4 regions of the Streptomyces sp. NPDC020965 genome follow, and region 2 is predicted to be linked to each of the others. Evidence: riboswitches for the same ligand, from Rfam matches in the RefSeq annotation. Region 2 holds a riboswitch; each other region holds the start of a gene.

Region 1 (4,207 bases), on a different contig from region 2:
TGGGCTTGGGGTTGGGCTTCTTCGTGGTCAGCGTGACCAGACTGGTGTCCTGGGCGGCGAGCACGGCGGGCGAGGTCGCGTAGAGGGCCGGGTCCGTGGCCCCCTCCTCGAAGCCGAAGCCGCCGCCTTCGAGCTGCTGGTGGGAGAGCCAGAAGACGGCCGCGTCGGCGTGGGCCCGGTCGCCCAGCGCGCGCAGTGCCTGGGAGCCGAACGCGGTGGCCATCACACTGCTGACGGTGGCGTGCGCGGAGCCGAGGAAGGAGCCGTCGCGGAGCTGGACCTTCTTCAGATAGGTGCGCGCCCTGGCGACGGCGGCGTCGTGGCCGCCGGCCTTCTTGAGGACGAGGGTGATGAGGCCGGTGGTCGCCGGGTCCGCCTCGCAGTGCTCGTCGGGCCCGATCAGGATGCTCGTGAACCCGCCGTCCTGGCACTGGAGTCCGGTCAGCCGGGTCACCGAGTCGGCCGGGGGAGTGACCCCGCCACGCAGCAGGGCCAGCACCGCCAGCGCCTGGGCGTCGCCGTAACCGGCGTTCAGGAAGTCGCCCTTGGCCGTGCAGCCGGGGCCGGGGGCGGTCGTGCAGACGTTCTTCCTGAGGTCGCCGAGGAGGTCGTGGCCGCCGAAGGCGCGCGGGTCCCGCTCGGTGATCGTGGCGAGCAGCGCAAGACGGGCGGCGGCGTTCGGGTCGGGCGCCGCGTCCTTGCCCGTCGGATAGGCGTACGCGGTGGCCGACGCGGCGGCGAAGTCCGTGACCTTGTCGAGCGTCTTGCTCTTGCCGTCGGCGGCGGCCAGGGCGTAGGCGGCCTCGGTGGTCAGCAGGTGGTTGGGCGTCTCGGCGCCCTCGTCCACGACGCGCTCGCCGTCGGTCAGCCGGCTCGTCACCCACCGGGCGGCGACCGGGACGGCGACCTCGCCGGGCGGGGGCGTCGGCGGGTCGCCGGGATCGGGCGAACCGTCGCCGCCGGGTCGTACATCGGCGGGCGTGAAGGTCGGCCGGCCGGTGCTGCCCGTGACGCTGGTCCCCCCGAACACCCAGGCGTCGACGTCACCGGCCTTGGGCTGCCGTTCCATGGCGCCCAACGGGCTGTAGGTCCACTTCTCATCGCCCGGGGAGGCGATCCAGTACGACCAGTAGGCGGTGGCCTGCGGGGTCAGCACGCAGTCCTCCTTCTCCGGCGTGGGGTACGGGGTACCGGAGTTGAAGGCGCCGTGGCCGATCCGGCAGATGAAGCCGGGGCCGTCGTGCTCGGTGCCGGTGGTGTCGAATCCGCCCTCTTCGAGCAGTTCGAAGCCCGTGCCGGGAGTGGTGTCGCAGCCCTTCTCGATCGTGCCGCCGAAGGGGCCGAAGTCGACGACCACGAGCGCGCCCTTGGTGGCGGTGCACTTCTCGACCGGGTCCGCCGCGACGGGTGTTCCGGTGACGAGGGCGACTCCCGCGCCGACGGTGAGGAACACCGCCAACACCAAGGCCACGAACCCCGTCCGTCCGCGCCGGCCTGCTTGCTGTGCGGTCCCCACCACGGCCCCTCGAATCAGCCGGGCGGTACGCGCGTGGCCGTGGAGTCGGCGATGTTCCCCCTGTTCGCGGGGAAGCCGATCCGGTACCACGCCGTAGTCCGCGACGGCGCTTCTCGCTCTGCGACTGGCCCCAGGCAGTCCGGCTCGTCCGCGTGTTGCGGACCTACGGTTGCGGGTCAGCGCCGGATTCAGACCGGCTTCCCCTGGGGTTGAGTGCTTATCAGGCGGATTGGAACACGCGGCCGAAGACAGCGTCAAGGTGGCCTGAATCTCATCGCCCGGTCGCCGCCCCGTCGGTGTCGGCCGAGGCTGGCGGAGGCATGATCCCTCAGGTAGCGTCCAGGGCTGCCACATGGGGGAACCTGGTGCGAATCCGGGGCTGACGCGCAGCGGTGTGGGACGGCAGGGGGCCGTCCCGAGCCCGAATGCCCATCCGGCAGCTTTCCAACAGGAAGCCGTACCCACGCGTTTGGACGGCGGCCGCCCGACCCCCGCGCCTCGGTCGCGGAGTAGGTGTGTCCGGCCGGCGTCCCTCATCACAGGAGCAGGCCATGTCCCGTTCTCGTACCTCCCGCCGCATCGCTCTGACGGTGCCCGCCGTTCTCGGTGCCTTCGCCCTGACGGTGCTGCCCGCCGCCGCGACCACCTCCCCGGCGCAGATCGCCACCTCGAAGACCAACGGCGTCGCCTACCTCAAGTCCCTCCAGGCCGCCGATGGTTCGTACGCGGGCTCCGGCCTGTCCAACGAGTGGGCGCTGAGCGCGCTGGCCGCGGCCGGCACGGCGGCCGTGGACGTCACGCCCGGCGGCGACGCCACCAAGAACGCCCGCAAGGTCTACCGAGACCTGCTCGCCACCTCCGGCTGGCCCTCCGCGACCCCGGTGGTCACCGACTACCAGCGCGCCACCCTCAATGCGTACGCGGCGGGCATCGACCCGGCGCGCGTCTCTGCCTCCCGCAACCTCATCGCCGACATCTACGGCTACTGGCAGACCGCGGAGACCGGTTACTTCGGTCCCTCCGCCAACTACAACGGCACGGTCTTCGCCGCGCTCGCCCTCGCCGGGGCCAAGACGCAGGCGGGCGCGCAGCGGGTGCCGCAGTCGCTGCTGACCTCGATGGTCAACCGGATCCGGGCCAACCAGCACAACGACGGCGGCTGGAACTACAGCAAGGCCGAGGGCAGCCCGACCGAGCTGGCCAAGCCGGGCGACATCGATATGACCGGTGCCTCCATGGCCGCCCTCTGCGCCTCGGGCGTGCCGAACACCGACCCGGACATCACCCAGGCCAAGGCGTTCCTCAAGAGCAAGATCATCAGCAACTCCGGTGCGTTCAACGCCATGTACGGGGTGAACACCAACTCCAACGGCTGGGCCGTCTCCGGTCTCAACGCCTGTGGCATCAACCCGCAGACCGGTGACTTCCTCACCCCGCTGGGCAAGACCCCGGTGGACTTCCTCATCGCCCAGCAGTTCAACCCCGGTGGCGGCTTCAAGTACCTGCCCAGCCAGACCACGCCGTCCACGTACGCCTCCGCCGACGGTCTGCGCGCCGTCGCCGGGGCCGGGTTCACCGCGACTCCTCCGGTGCCGACCACGGTGGGCGCGCCCCAGTGGGTCGCCCAGGCCGCCTTCACCGCGGGTACGGCCACCCGGCTGGCGCTGACGGTCGACGACGGCGCGGGGAACCTGAAGGTCTGCTCGGTGGCCTTCACCCCGACCGGCACCACGACCACCCTGGGCGAGGTGCTCGCCGCCGCCACGACCGCGGCCACCCCGGCCGGCTGTGTCACGGCCGTCACCCCGTCGTACGGCACCGGCACCATCACGGCCGTGAACGGCAAGGCCAACAGCGGCTCTTCGACCTGGAAGGCCAGCGTGGACGGCGCCGCCTTCACCGCGGCCACCCGCGGCAAGGTGATCAACCTCGGCGACACCGTCGCGCTGCGCTGGGGTAGCTGAACCACCCCGGCGCGGGTCCCGGCGTCCCTTGCCGGGGAGCCGGGACCCGCGCCGGGCCGTTCCCAGGGGGCGAGGTCTAGAACGCGGTCCAGGTGAACGCGACCTGGTCGCCGGCGTTCAGCCGGAACTGGCAGCCGCCGACCGGTGTCGGGGTGCCGTTGACGGATATGTTCCAGTAGGCCACGCCGCCTCCGGAGACCTGCTTGATGGTGTCGACGGAGAAGTCGTCGAACGACGCGTACCAGGCGCCGTCCCAGGTGAAGTTTCTCGTCCGGGCGGCATCGTCGAGCGCGGCGGTCGGGGTGGGCACCGCGGTCGGATTCGCGCCACCGTTGGTGCCGTCGCACTTATGGGTGCCGCCGGTGGCGGTCGTCACATCATGGCCCTTGGTCTTGATCCGACCCTTGAAGAGCAGGCCGTTCGGGCCCTGGACGGTCAGGTTCACCTTGACCGGCGTGTTCGTGTTCACCGGTGTGGTGGTGGAGTGGGCCACGGCCGGCGCGCTGGTGAGGGCGAGGCAGAGAGCCGCAGTGGTGATCACCGTGCGGCGGGCGAGGGTCTGACGCATGACGTTGCCTTCCTGGCATGGGTCCCGGCCGCCCGCCCGAGACCCCGTACCGCCCGTGCGCGTATCGCCCCCCCGGTCGCGCGGCCCCTGGAGCGGGGCAGGCGAACGGGTGGCGGAGAACCCGGGGTTCGGGGCTTCGCGCTGCGGACCGTGACAGTG
Region 2 (4,207 bases):
CGAGATCGGCGACGACCAGGGCGACCGCCCCGCCGAGCGCCGCGACCGGCAGCAGCGTCCGGTGGGTGGCCCCGACCAGCAGCCGGGCGGCGTGCGGCACGATCAGACCGATGAAGCCGACCGCGCCGCTGACCGCCACCAGCACGGCGGTGACCAGGGAGACGAGCACGAAGACGGCGGCACGGAAACGGGCCACGTCCAGCCCGAGCACGGTGGCGCCCTCCTCCCCCACCAGCAGCAGATCGAGCGGTTTGGCGAGCGCGAGCAGCAGCGGCAGGGCGAACCCGAGGACGATCGCGGGCAGCAGCACACTGTCCCAACGAGCGCTGCCGAGACCGCCGAGCGACCAGTAGAGGGCCTCCCGGAAGTGCTCCGGCCGCGCGGACGCCACCAGGGCGAGGGTGGTGAGCGCGGTGAAGATGTACGAGACGGTCACGCCCGCCAGCACCAACCGGGTGCCGGTCATCGCGCCGTCGCGCCTGGCCAGCCCGTAGACGAGGAAGAGCGCACAGAGCGCCCCGACGAACGCCCCGGCTGGCGTGGCCACGGCGGTGGTGGTGCCGATGCCCAGGACGAGGACGGTGACGGCCCCGGTGGACGCGCCGGAGGAGATGCCGAGCAGGAACGGGTCGGCGAGCCGGTTGCGGACGAGGGCCTGGAGGACGGTGCCGGCGACGGCGAGCCCGGCGCCCACGAGCGCGCCGAGGAGGACGCGGGGCAGCCGTACGTCGATGATGATCGTGCGGAAGGGGCTGGGTTCGGCGCCCGGCAGCAGGGCGTCGATGACCTGCCCGGGCGGTATGCGTACGGAGCCGAGGCCGAGGCCCGCGACGACCGCGACCGCGAGGGCGATCAGCAGCGCGACGACCACGGCTCCGTAGCGGAGGCGCGACTTCACCGGGTGATCTGCCCCGCGAGCTTGGCGATGGCGTCGGGTGCGCGCACCCCGAGCACGGCGTCGGAGAGCGGCAGCACGGCGAACCGCTTGTTCTTGATCGCCGGGACGTCGCGCAGCACCGGGTCGTTCAGCAGCCGCTTCTTCTTCTGCTCGACGGTGGTGGCGCCGTAGTCGTAGATGACGACGATCTCGGGCTTGCGCGCCACGACCTGTTCCCAGGTGGCGTCGCCGAAGGACTTGTCGAGGTCGGCGAAGACATTGCGCCCGCCGGCACGGGTGATCAGCTCATTGCCGATGCCCTTGCCGCCCGCCGTGAAGGCGGTCTTGTCGCCGCTGTCGTAGACGAAGACGGGGACCGGGGCGCGGCCCTTCAGCGACTCCCCGGTCTTCGCGAGCGTGGCGCGGGCGCCGGCGATCCACTCCTGGGCGCGGGGCCCGACGCCGAAGGTGCGGCCGATCTCCTCGACCTCGCGGTAGAGGTCGTCGACGGTGGTCCGCTTCTTGGTGCAGTACTCCAGGTTGAGACGGGTGTCGATGCCGGACTTCTTCAGCTCTTCGCGGGTGCGGCCGTCCTTGGCCTCGAAGGCGCTGCCGTAGCCGCCGTAGACGAAGTCGGGGTTGGCGGCGAGGAGCTTCTCCTTGGAGGGGTACTCCTTGGCCAGGACGGGGATCGCGTCGTACGCCTTCTTGTGGCGCGGGAGGACCGCGTCGTCCAGATAGGCGGTGCCGACGACGGATTTCGCCAGACCGAGTTCGAGCATGATCTCGGTGACGTGCTGGTTCATGGTGACGGCCCGCTCGGGGGCGGCCCGATAGGTCGTCTTCACACCGCAGTTGTCGACGGTGTACGGGAACGAGGCGCCCGGCTGGGCGGCGTCGGAGCCCTTCTCGCTCTTGTCGTCGTCGCCCGCACCGCAGGCGGTGGTGGCGGCGAGGAGCGGGAGCAGCAGGGCGGCTATGAGTGCGGAACGGCGCCTGGACATGACGGGGTACGGCCTCCTCCGGGGATTTCCACGTCCCCTAGATGGTGGGAGAAGGGCGGCGGGTCAGTTCCTGGCTGCCAAGCGGGAACGCTTGGTCACAGTGGCGGGACCGCGCCGGATTCACACCGGCTTCCTGGGTCCTGCCGCCCTGTTCAGTTGGTCCGGGGGTCAGTATGCCCCGGACCACCGCGCGACGATCTTCACGCCCCCGCCTACTGCCCGCCGCGCCACTCGCCGCACCCCCTGATGCCCAGCACCCGCCGCCCGCCGCACACTGTCGCGTACCGCCCGCCGTGCCCTTCCGCGTACCGCCCGTCTCACACTTCCGCGTACCGCTCGACGATCTTCACTTCCTCCTCGGTGACCTCGCCGTCCACGATGCGGTACGAGCGGAACTGGAAGGACCCCACATCGTCGCTGTCGGCGGTGGAGACCAGGACGTAGTGGGCGCCGGGCTCGTTCGCGTAGGTGATGTCCGTACGGGAGGGGTACGCCTCGGTCGCGGTGTGCGAGTGGTAGATGATCACCGGCTCTTCGTCGTTGTCGTCCATCTCCCGGTAGAGCTTCAGCAGGTCGGCCGAGTCGAACTCGTAGAACGTGGGCGAGCGGGCCGCGTTCAGCATGGGGATGAAGCGCTCGGCGCGCCCGGTGCCCTCAGGGCCGGCGACGACGCCGCACGCCTCGTCGGGGTGGTCGGCGCGGGCATGCGCCACGATCTTGTCGAAGAGAACCTGGGTGAGCGTCAACATGCCGATCAGGATAGACAGGCGACCGCCCCGTACCGAGGAGTGGTACGGGGCGGTCCGCATGCCGGACACCGGGCCCTCCGGCTGGGGGCACCTGCCGGCCGGTCAGCGTTTGGCGAAGGCCGTGCCGTCCGGGTTCCGCCGCTTCAGCATCAGATACGACACACCCAGCAGCAGCGCCCAGACCGGCGCGCAGTAGAGCGAGACCCTGGCGTCCTTGTCGATCCCCATCAGCACGACCACCATGCCGATGAAGGCCAGCGCGAACCAGCTCGTCCAGGGCGCGCCGGGAGCCTTGAAGGTGGACTGCGGCAGCTCGCCCCGGTCGGCCTTGGCCCGGTAGCGGATCTGGCTGATCAGAATCATCACCCACGCCCACATACCGGAGATGGTGGCGAAGGAGACGATCTTGTTGAATGCCTCACCGGGCCACTGGTAGTTGATCCAGACACCGAACATCATCAGGCAGGCCGAGAAGGTCGTGCCGATCAGCGGGGTGCCGTTCTTGGTCAGCCGGGTGAAGACCTTCGGGCCCTGGCTGTTGAGCGCCAGGTCGCGCAGCATCCGGCCGGTGGAGTACATACCGGAGTTGCAGGAGGAGAGCGCGGCCGTGAGGACGACGAAGTTGACGATGCCCGCGCCGACGGCGAGGCCCATCTTGTCGAAGGCGGCGACGAACGGGGAGATGCCCGGCTGGAAGTTGGTCCAGGAGACCACCGACAGGATCATGGTCAGCGCGCCGATGTAGAAGACGGCGATCCGCCACGGCACGGTGTTGATGGCCTTCGGCAGGGTCTTCTCGGGGTCCTTGGACTCGCCCGCCGTGACACCGACCAGCTCGACGGCGAGGAAGGCGAACATCACGATCTGGAGCGTCATCAGCGTGCCGCCGATGCCCTTGGGGAAGAAGCCGCCGTCGCTCCAGAGCAGCGAGACGGAGGCGGTGTCGCCCGCGTCGGAGAAGCCCAGAGTGAGGATGCCGATACAGATGAGGATCATGCCGACGATGGCGGTGACCTTCACCATGGAGAACCAGAACTCCAGCTCACCGAAGAGCTTCACGGAGATCAGGTTCGCCCCGTAGAGGATCAGCGTGAAGATCAGCGCGGAGACCCATTGGGGAATGTCGAACCAGTACGTCATGTACTGCGCCGCCGCCGTGACCTCGGTCATTCCGGTGACGACCCAGAAGAGCCAGTACGTCCACCCGGTGGCGAAGCCCGCGAAGGGGCCGATGAACTCCCGCGCGTACTCGGAGAAGGATCCCGAGACGGGGCGGTACATGAGCAGCTCGCCCAGCGCCCGCATGATGAAGAAGATCACCAGGCCCGCGATGGCGTAGGCCAGGATGAGACTCGGTCCGGCCTTGGAGATGGCCTTGCCGGCGCCCAGGAAGAGGCCGGTGCCGATCGCTCCGCCGATCGCGATCATCTGGATCTGGCGGGCGCCTAGTGCGCGGTGGTAGCCCTGGCTGTCGCCACCGCCCGATGGTCCGGCGACGCCCTCGCCTTCGTGCCCGTCTTCTTTGTCGACCCGCACTGTGGTCATCGTTGTGCGCCCTTTCTCCATGCAGATCCGCT
Region 3 (4,207 bases), on a different contig from region 2:
CAGGGAGGAGACCGGCGGTCAGCTCTGGGCCTCGCGGGAGGAGGCGGCGGCCCACGCCGAGGAGAACATCGATGACTACATCACCGGCCGGTTCGGCAGCAATCTCCTCTACACCTATCGGGCGCGGATGCTGACGCTCGCCTTCCGGGACCTCTCCCGCGCCGCGACGGACGCCGCCCGCGCGACCATGGAGGAACAAGGCGCACTCACCCCGGTCATCGATGAATTCATCGCCGAGGCCGGTGAGTACCACTGGTTCCTGCTGGCGGATGTGCTGAGCAGCCGGGCCGATACACCTCTCCGGCAGGACGCCCGCTTCGATCTGGACGCCTTCGCGGCCGATCCGGGCCCGGTGGAGCGTTTCGCACTCACCGCTCCGGGGAAGCGCACCTTCACTCTGTCGCCGAAGCAGGTCGAGTTGATCGGAACGTACCTCGCGCAGTTCGGCGACGCGGCGTGGGGAATCGGCCGAATGTTGACCAAAGTCAGGTTCCAGGATCTGGTTCGCACCGCGAATCTTGACTGAAGCCTCTTATCGCTCCGAGCCGATGTCACGGCGACCGGTTTGCATCATGCCAGGTCAGAGCAAGCATGATTTTAAAACTTTCTTATATATATAGAGAAATTCCTCCGTGATCACTTAAATATGAGTCACCCTGTCCGGAGCAGCCACCGCCGACTGAGCCCAGATCCAGACACGGGGAATGGAGCAGCCCGAGAGACACAGCCCGCCTCGGTGGGATCTCATGAGGAGAACGGGTAACGGTGACCACAGCACACGCAGCGACAGAGAGTTGTCCGAGTCAGCCGCTGAAAGAGCTCCGGATAGCTGTCTACGCAGAGAACGAACTGCTTCGGCTGGGCTTGCAGAGCATGCTCGCGAGGGCCTTTCCGGCACCGAACGTCCAGTTCCTGCACGATGAAACCGATCGCGTTCGCCTTCCCACGGATGTTGTTGTCCTGTCCACGTCCAACAGGAAACGTCTACCCGAGACGCCACCGGAGCGAAGCATCCCGGCACCCCGAGTGCTGGTGATCGTCGATGACGCCTGGATCGAGTCGGGAGACGTCCTCAGGGACTTCCCGGCCGACGGATATCTGGCCCGGGAGGATCTGACGGCCGATTCGCTGCACCGCGCCTTCTCCGATATGGCGTCCGGGCGGATGCCGCTACCGCTCCCCCTGGGCAGGAAGCTGTTCGACCGGGCGCGCGAGGGCGCGGGGCCGGTGCCCACGCGATCGATTCGGCTCACCCCGCGCGAGGAGGAGGCCCTGCTCCATCTGGTGGCCGGGCTCAGCAACCGGCAGATCGCGCGCCAGTTGGGCATCTCCGAACACGGCGTCAAGCGGCTGGTGAGCAGTGTCCTGATCAAGTTGGGGGTCACCAACCGCACGGCCGCGGTCGCGGCGGCGCTCCAGTCGGGGCTGGTCGCCTCGGGCTGACCGCACCGGGTAGGTGCCGGTGCCCCCCACCGCCGGCACCTTCCCCCGACCGACGGCCCTGAGGCCGATAGCGCTCGGGCCTCGGTCACCCCGACGAACCACCCCGCGCCCCGTGAACCACCCCGGACGCACATCACACCCCACGCACCGCTCCGGGCGCACGCCCCAAGCTCTCGCGCACCCTCACGCGCCGCCGCCGGAGCCAAGCGTCTCCCGCCGCACGAGCCCCCCCTCGCCCCGCCCGGGAAGCCCCCCCCAACCCCCCGGCGGGGGCTCCCGCGACACACCCCTCGCTGGCCCTCCCCGGCCCTTCCCCGGCCCCTGCGGGCCCCCGCCCGCCCTCCGTCGAGGCACCCCGCCCACCCCCGTACGCCCGCCCCGCCAAGGGCCCGCAGGGCCGTCTTTGGATCGCTCCCGCACCGGCACGACACAACATCTGGGGGGTGCCTCATCCAATCGCCCCCACATGTATGCTCGTCCTCGCTGTCGTCCGCAGAGGAATCCGGTGTGAATCCGGAACTGTCCCGCAACGGTGTGCTGTGGTGCGCTTTGTCGTACCCGCAAGTCCGAGCGTCTGCCGACAGCGCACCCGGCTCGACCGACCCGGGTGCCGAGACGTCCGGGCCTCGCGGCTGGGCCGGTGGACGCCGTACGCAGTGCTGCCCTCTTCCGGGGTACGCATGTGCCCCGGCACCGCCTCCTCCGCCCGTCGGCCCGCGAGCCGAGCGAGGGAGAGCACCACGTGACCATCGCGCCAGCCGATCCGGCTTCAGGCATCTCCGAGCAGATGTCCGAGCAGCTTGCGGACGGACCCGGGACCGCACTGCTGCGGATCCTGACCGACCTCACCGCCGATCTGCCGGACACCGACCCCGGACGCGTCGCCGCCGCCGCGCTGCGCGGTCGGCACGCCGGGTCGGACACGGCCGAACTGCGCGGACTCGCCACCGACGCCGCCGCGGGTCTGATCTCCGACGACCCCGCCTACTCCCGGCTCGCCGCCCGGCTGCTGACCCGCACCATCGCCGAGGAGGCGGCGGGCCAGGGCTCCGTCTCGTTCTCCGCTTCGGTCGCCGTCGGTCACGCCGAGGGGCTGATCGCCGACCGCACGGCCGCGTTCGTGGAGCTGCACTCCGCCCGGCTGGACGAGATCATCGACCGCGAGGCCGACGACCGCTTCGGCTACTTCGGTCTGCGCACCCTCTACAGCCGCTACCTGCTGCGCCACCCCATCACCCGCCAGGTGGTCGAGACCCCGCAGTACTTCATGCTGCGCGTGGCCTGCGGGCTGGCCGAGGACGACTCGGTCCGCGCCCTGGACGAGGTCGCCGCGCTCTACCGACTGATGAGCCGGCTGGACTACCTCCCCTCCTCCCCCACGCTCTTCAACTCCGGCACCCGGCACCCGCAGATGTCCTCCTGCTACCTGCTGGACTCCCCGCTGGACGAGCTGGACTCGATCTACGACCGGTACCACCAGGTCGCCCGGCTCTCCAAGCACGCGGGCGGCATCGGGCTCTCGTACTCCCGCATCCGCGCCCGCGGTTCGCTGATCCGGGGCACCAACGGCCACTCCAACGGCATCGTCCCGTTCCTGAAGACCCTCGACGCCTCGGTGGCGGCCGTGAACCAGGGCGGCAGGCGCAAGGGCGCCGCCGCCGTCTACCTGGAGACCTGGCACGCGGACATCGAGGAGTTCCTGGAGCTGCGCGACAACACCGGTGAGGACGCCCGGCGTACGCACAACCTGAACCTCGCGCACTGGGTGCCGGACGAGTTCATGCGCCGCGTCCAGGCCGACACCGACTGGTCGCTGTTCTCCCCCGCCGACGTGCCCGAGCTGGTCGACCTGTGGGGCGACGAGTTCGACGCCGCCTACCGGTCCGCCGAGACCAGGGGCCTGGCCCGGAAGACCATGCCGGCCCGTGAGCTGTACGGCCGGATGATGCGGACCCTCGCGCAGACCGGCAACGGCTGGATGACCTTCAAGGACGCCTCCAACCGGACGGCCAACCAGACCGCCGAGCCCGGCCACACCGTGCACTCCTCGAATCTCTGCACCGAGATCCTGGAGGTCACCGACGACGGCGAGACGGCCGTCTGCAACCTCGGCTCGGTCAACCTCGGCGCCTTCGTCGTGGGCGACGACATCGACTGGGAGCGGCTGGACAGCACCGTCCGTACCGCCGTCACCTTCCTCGACCGCGTCGTGGACATCAACTTCTACCCGACCGAGCAGGCCGGCCGCTCCAACAGCCGCTGGCGCCCGGTGGGCCTGGGCGCGATGGGCCTCCAGGACGTCTTCTTCCAGCTCAAGCTGCCGTTCGACTCCCCGGCCGCCCGCGCGCTCTCCACCCGGATCGCCGAGCGGATCATGCTCGCCGCGTACGAGGCGTCCGCCGAACTCGCCGAGCGCCACGGCCCGCTGCCGGCCTGGGAGAAGACCCGTACGGCGCGTGGCGTGTTCCACCCCGACCACTACGGCGTCGAGTCGGCCTGGCCGGAGCGCTGGGCCGCGCTGCGCGAGCGGGTCGCCACCACCGGTATGCGCAACTCGCTCCTCCTCGCCATCGCACCGACCGCGACGATCGCCTCCATCGCCGGTGTGTACGAGTGCATCGAGCCGCAGGTCTCCAACCTCTTCAAGCGGGAGACGCTCTCCGGCGAGTTCCTCCAGGTCAACTCGTACCTGGTGGCCGAGTTGAAGCGGCTGGGCGTCTGGGACGCGCAGACCCGGGAGGCGCTGCGCGAGTCCAGCGGCTCG
Region 4 (4,207 bases), 1.4 Mb from region 2:
CGGAACCGCGCCCCGACAGACCGCGCGTGATGCATATCACCACACAAGCCATGAATAGCCCTTAGCGGCCACTTCGACCGGGCGCGGCCCGGCCCGGGGGCCGCGATCAACCCCCGCCGAGAGCAAGTGGAGTCCGTAACCTCACTTGGAGACACCCCGAAGTACACCCCAGTTCACCTTCCGTTCATCCAGGTTATCTACGTTCGCCGGGCCACTGACGTCCAAAGATTGCCTGGGTAAATGGAACACATCACGCTGCTGCTCACGATCGTGATCGTGACGGCTCTCGTGTTCGATTTCACGAACGGTTTCCACGACACCGCCAACGCGATGGCGACGACCATCTCGACCGGCGCCATGAAGCCCAAGACCGCGGTGGCGATGTCCGCCGTGCTCAACCTCGTCGGCGCGTTCCTTTCGGTGGAGGTCGCCAAGACGATCTCCAGCGGCATCGTCAACGAATCAGGCATAACCCCAGAAGTCATCTTCGCGGCGCTCGTCGGCGCCATCCTCTGGAATCTTCTGACCTGGCTGGTCGGTCTTCCGTCCAGTTCGTCGCACGCCCTCATGGGCGGTCTGATCGGCGCGACCATCGCCTCGGTCGGCATCAGCGGCGTCAACGGCGGCACCGTCGTCACCAAGGTGCTGATCCCCGCCATCGCGGCCCCGCTGGTGGCCGGCATCGGCGCCTACCTGGCCTCCCGGCTGACGTACAGGCTCGGCAAGAACGCCGACGCCAAGTCCACCGCGAAGGGCTACCGCGCCGGCCAGATAGCCTCGGCCGGTCTGGTCTCGCTGGCCCACGGCACCAATGACGCCCAGAAGACGATGGGCATCATCACGCTGGCCCTGGTCGCGGGCGGCGTGCTCGTCCCCGGCTCCAACCCCCCGATGTGGGTCATCGTCTCGGCGGGTGTCGCCATCGCGCTCGGCACCTACCTCGGCGGCTGGCGCATCATCCGCACCATGGGTCGGGGCCTCACCGACCTCCAGCCGCAGCAGGGCTTCGCCGCCCAGACCAGCGCGGCCAGCGTCATCCTCGCCTCCTCCAACCTCGGCTTCTCGCTCTCCACCACGCACTCCTGCTCGGGTGCCGTGATGGGTGCGGGCCTCGGCCGCAAGGGCGGTGTGGTCCGTTGGTCCACCGCCACCCGGATGTTCGTGGCCTGGGGTCTGACCCTGCCGGCCGCCGGTCTGGTCGCCGCGGCCTCGGAGCTGGTGACCCGGCAGGGTGACTGGGGCATGGCCGTCGTCACGATCTTCCTGGTCGCCTCGTCCGCCGCGATCTGGGTGTACTCGCGCCGCCAGGTCATCGACCACACCAACGTCAACGGAGACGACGAGGGCGACGCTCCCGGCGTCGTGACCGAGGCCATCGCGGCCGTCACCCCGCCCCCGGCCGGCACTCCCGTGGCGGACGGTCTCAAGTCGACCATCCCGACCCCCGCCTCCTCCGAACCCGGCCAGGCGACGCGCCCGGCCGCGGTGTAAGGACAGATCAGCATGAACATCGACTGGGCAGCCCTCGGCTCCGTATTCGGTATCAGTCTCGTCGCCACCGTGGCCCTGGTGGGCCTGTTCACCCTGGGCATCATCGGCCTGAGCAAGGAGCCGTCGGCGAGCGGCCAGGGCGGCGGCTCCGTCGCCGTCGCACGCACCGGCGCGTATGTCTGCTTCGCGCTCTGCCTGGCTGCCGTCTCGTACGGGATCTTCCTGATCGTGACCTGAGGTCACCGCCGCACCACCGCACCACCCACCGGGCCGGAACATCGCCGTCGATGTTCCGGCCCGGTGCCGTTCCCGGCGCCGCCGGCCGGGGGACGCCCGCGCCGTACCCGGGGACGGCTCACCCGCCCCCGGGCCGGGTCCACCCCCGTACGCCGTCCCGTACTCCCCCACTGGGCCCGGTTCCGTGTGGGGCTCGGCACACTGCCCCGTCGCAGGTCAACGGCAGGTTGACGGGTGTTCGCGCAGCGTGGTGGACTGCCGAGGCCATTACGACGTCAGCAGAGGAAGCCGGTGCGAATCCGGCGCGGTCCCGCCACTGTCACCGAGGACGACCATCCCCGGAAGCCAGGAACTCTCACCGTCGATCACGTCGAACCAGGGCGCGGATACCCTGAGTGAGGACATATCGCCATGCCCGGCCCCGGTTCAGCCGCTCCCCCGTGTCGCGCCCCGCGCTCCCGACCCGTCCGGAACGAGACTCCGGCCTGAACCATGCGTGCCGACCGAGTTTTCGCGTACGGCGCCCCCCTCGGCCTCGTCGGGGACCTGCTGCTCGGCGATCCCCGCCGCGGACATCCGGTCGCCGCCTTCGGTCGTGCCGCGGGCGCCGTCGAGCGTGTCCTGTGGCGTGACCACCGCGGGTGGGGCGCCCTGCACACCGCCGTCTGCGCCGGAGGCGCCGCACTGGCCGCCGCGCTGCTCGCGCGCGGGGTCCGGGTCGCCCCCGCCGCTTCCGTCGCCCTGACCGCCGCCGCCACCTGGACCGTCGTCGGCGGTACGTCGCTGGGACGGGAGGCGCGCGCCATCGGCGCCGCCCTCGAAGCCGGGGACGTGACCCGGGCCCGTGCGCGACTCCCCCATCTCTGCGGGCGTGATCCGCAGTCGTTGGACGAGCGGCAGATCGCCCGCGCCGTCGTGGAGTCCGTCGCCGAGAACACCTCCGACGCCGTGGTGGGCGCGCTGGTCTGGGGCGCGGTCGCCGGTGTGCCGGGTCTGGTGGGCTTCCGCGCGGTCAACACCCTGGACGCGATGGTCGGACACCGTTCGCCCCGGTACCGCCGGTTCGGCTGGGCCTCGGCCCGCCTCGACGACCTCGCCGGCTGGCCGGGCGCCCGGCTCACGGCCGCTCTCGCGGTGCTCGCGGGCGACGACCCGCGCGGCGCCGTACGGGCGTGGCGGGCCGACGCCCACCGGCATCCGAGCCCCAACGCGGGCCCCGTGGAGGCGTCGTTCGCCGGAGCGCTCGGCGTCCGGCTCGGCGGCACCCTGGCGTACGGCGGCCGGGTCGAGCACCGGCCGGTGCTCCATGGCGCGGGACGGCCGGTGGAGGTCGCGGACATCGAACGCGCCGTGCGGCTGTCACGGCGCGTGGGTCTGCTGGCGCTGGGCGTGAGTGTGGCCGGGCGGCTGTTGGCCACCCGGGGAGCGCGGCGGGTCCGCGGACGGGAGGGGACGGCATGAGTGGTCGTGGGAAGCGCGGTGGCGGGCTGCTGGTGGCGGGGACGACCTCCGACGCCGGCAAGAGCGTCGTCACCGCCGGGATCTGCCGCTGGCTGGTGCGGCAGGGCGTGAAGGTCGCCCCCTTCAAGGGCCAGAACATGTCGCTCAACTCCTTCGTGACCCGGGAGGGCGCGGAGATCGGCCGCGCGCAGGCGATGCAGGCGCAGGCCGCGCGGGTGGAGCCGACGGCGCTGATGAATCCGGTGCTGCTCAAACCGGGGAGCGACCGCAGCAGTCAGGTGGTGCTGCTGGGCAAGCCGGTCGGGGAGCTGAGCGCGCGTGGCTTCTTCGGCGGGCCGGACGCACCGGGGAACGCGCTGCGCGGCGGCCGGCAGGAGGCGCTGCTCGGGACCGTCGTGGCGTGCCTGGAGGAGCTGCGGGGCACGTATGACGCCGTGATCTGCGAGGGGGCGGGCAGTCCGGCCGAGATCAATCTGCGCCGTACGGACATCGTGAACATGGGGGTCGCCCGGGCCGCACGGCTCCCGGTGCTCGTCGTCGGGGACATCGACCGCGGCGGCGTCTTCGCCTCCTTCTTCGGTACGACGGCACTGCTCGGCGCCGAGGACCAGAAGCTGGTCGCGGGGTATCTCGTCAATAAGTTCCGCGGGGACGTGGCACTCCTGGAGCCGGGGCTTGAGATGCTCCGGGGACTCACCGGACGGCAGGTGTACGGGGTGCTGCCGTATGCGCGGGGCCTCGGCATCGACGAGGAGGACGGGCTGCGGGTCTCGTTGCGCGGAGCCGTGCGCGAGTCGGTGGTGGCACCGCCCGTCGGCGCGGACATCCTGCGCGTCGCGGTGTGCGCGGTGCCGCTGATGTCCAATTTCACGGACGTGGACGCACTGGCCGCCGAGCCGGGTGTGGTGGTCCGATTCGTGGACCGGCCGGAGGAGTTGGCCGATGCGGATCTCGTGATCGTGCCGGGAACCCGGGGCACGGTACGGGCGTTGGAGTGGCTGAGGGAGCGCGGACTCGC

Evidence for each region. A riboswitch is a leader RNA that binds a small molecule or an ion and turns the genes downstream of it on or off. The one in region 2 is predicted to bind cobalamin.
Region 1: another riboswitch for cobalamin. It lies ahead of ACH4S7_RS35775 (hypothetical protein); the one in region 2 lies ahead of ACH4S7_RS06295 (ABC transporter substrate-binding protein).
Region 3: another riboswitch for cobalamin. It lies ahead of ACH4S7_RS10365 (ribonucleoside-diphosphate reductase subunit alpha); the one in region 2 lies ahead of ACH4S7_RS06295 (ABC transporter substrate-binding protein).
Region 4: another riboswitch for cobalamin. It lies ahead of ACH4S7_RS00325 (cobalamin biosynthesis protein); the one in region 2 lies ahead of ACH4S7_RS06295 (ABC transporter substrate-binding protein).

What each region holds. Positions count from the first base shown of each region.
Region 1 covers NZ_JBIRRE010000020.1:54,035-58,241, forward strand. Annotated here, with positions in the region: gene ACH4S7_RS35770 (prenyltransferase/squalene oxidase repeat-containing protein) at 1-1,471, opposite strand, end outside; cobalamin riboswitch at 1,650-1,719, opposite strand; cobalamin riboswitch at 1,830-1,968, shown strand; gene ACH4S7_RS35775 (hypothetical protein) at 2,068-3,480, shown strand; gene ACH4S7_RS35780 (DUF4430 domain-containing protein) at 3,557-4,048, opposite strand.
Region 2 covers NZ_JBIRRE010000001.1:1,447,769-1,451,975, forward strand. Annotated here, with positions in the region: gene ACH4S7_RS06290 (FecCD family ABC transporter permease) at 1-898, opposite strand, end outside; gene ACH4S7_RS06295 (ABC transporter substrate-binding protein) at 895-1,881, opposite strand; cobalamin riboswitch at 1,925-2,084, opposite strand; gene ACH4S7_RS06300 (Mov34/MPN/PAD-1 family protein) at 2,199-2,630, opposite strand; gene ACH4S7_RS06305 (amino acid permease) at 2,733-4,175, opposite strand.
Region 3 covers NZ_JBIRRE010000002.1:777,113-781,319, reverse strand. Annotated here, with positions in the region: gene ACH4S7_RS10375 (B12-binding domain-containing radical SAM protein) at 1-526, shown strand, start outside; gene ACH4S7_RS10370 (LuxR C-terminal-related transcriptional regulator) at 1,033-1,443, shown strand; cobalamin riboswitch at 1,897-2,040, shown strand; gene ACH4S7_RS10365 (ribonucleoside-diphosphate reductase subunit alpha) at 2,186-4,207, shown strand, end outside.
Region 4 covers NZ_JBIRRE010000001.1:62,124-66,330, forward strand. Annotated here, with positions in the region: gene ACH4S7_RS00315 (anion permease) at 241-1,491, shown strand; gene ACH4S7_RS00320 (hypothetical protein) at 1,504-1,728, shown strand; cobalamin riboswitch at 1,962-2,104, shown strand; gene ACH4S7_RS00325 (cobalamin biosynthesis protein) at 2,221-3,189, shown strand; gene ACH4S7_RS00330 (cobyric acid synthase) at 3,186-4,207, shown strand, end outside.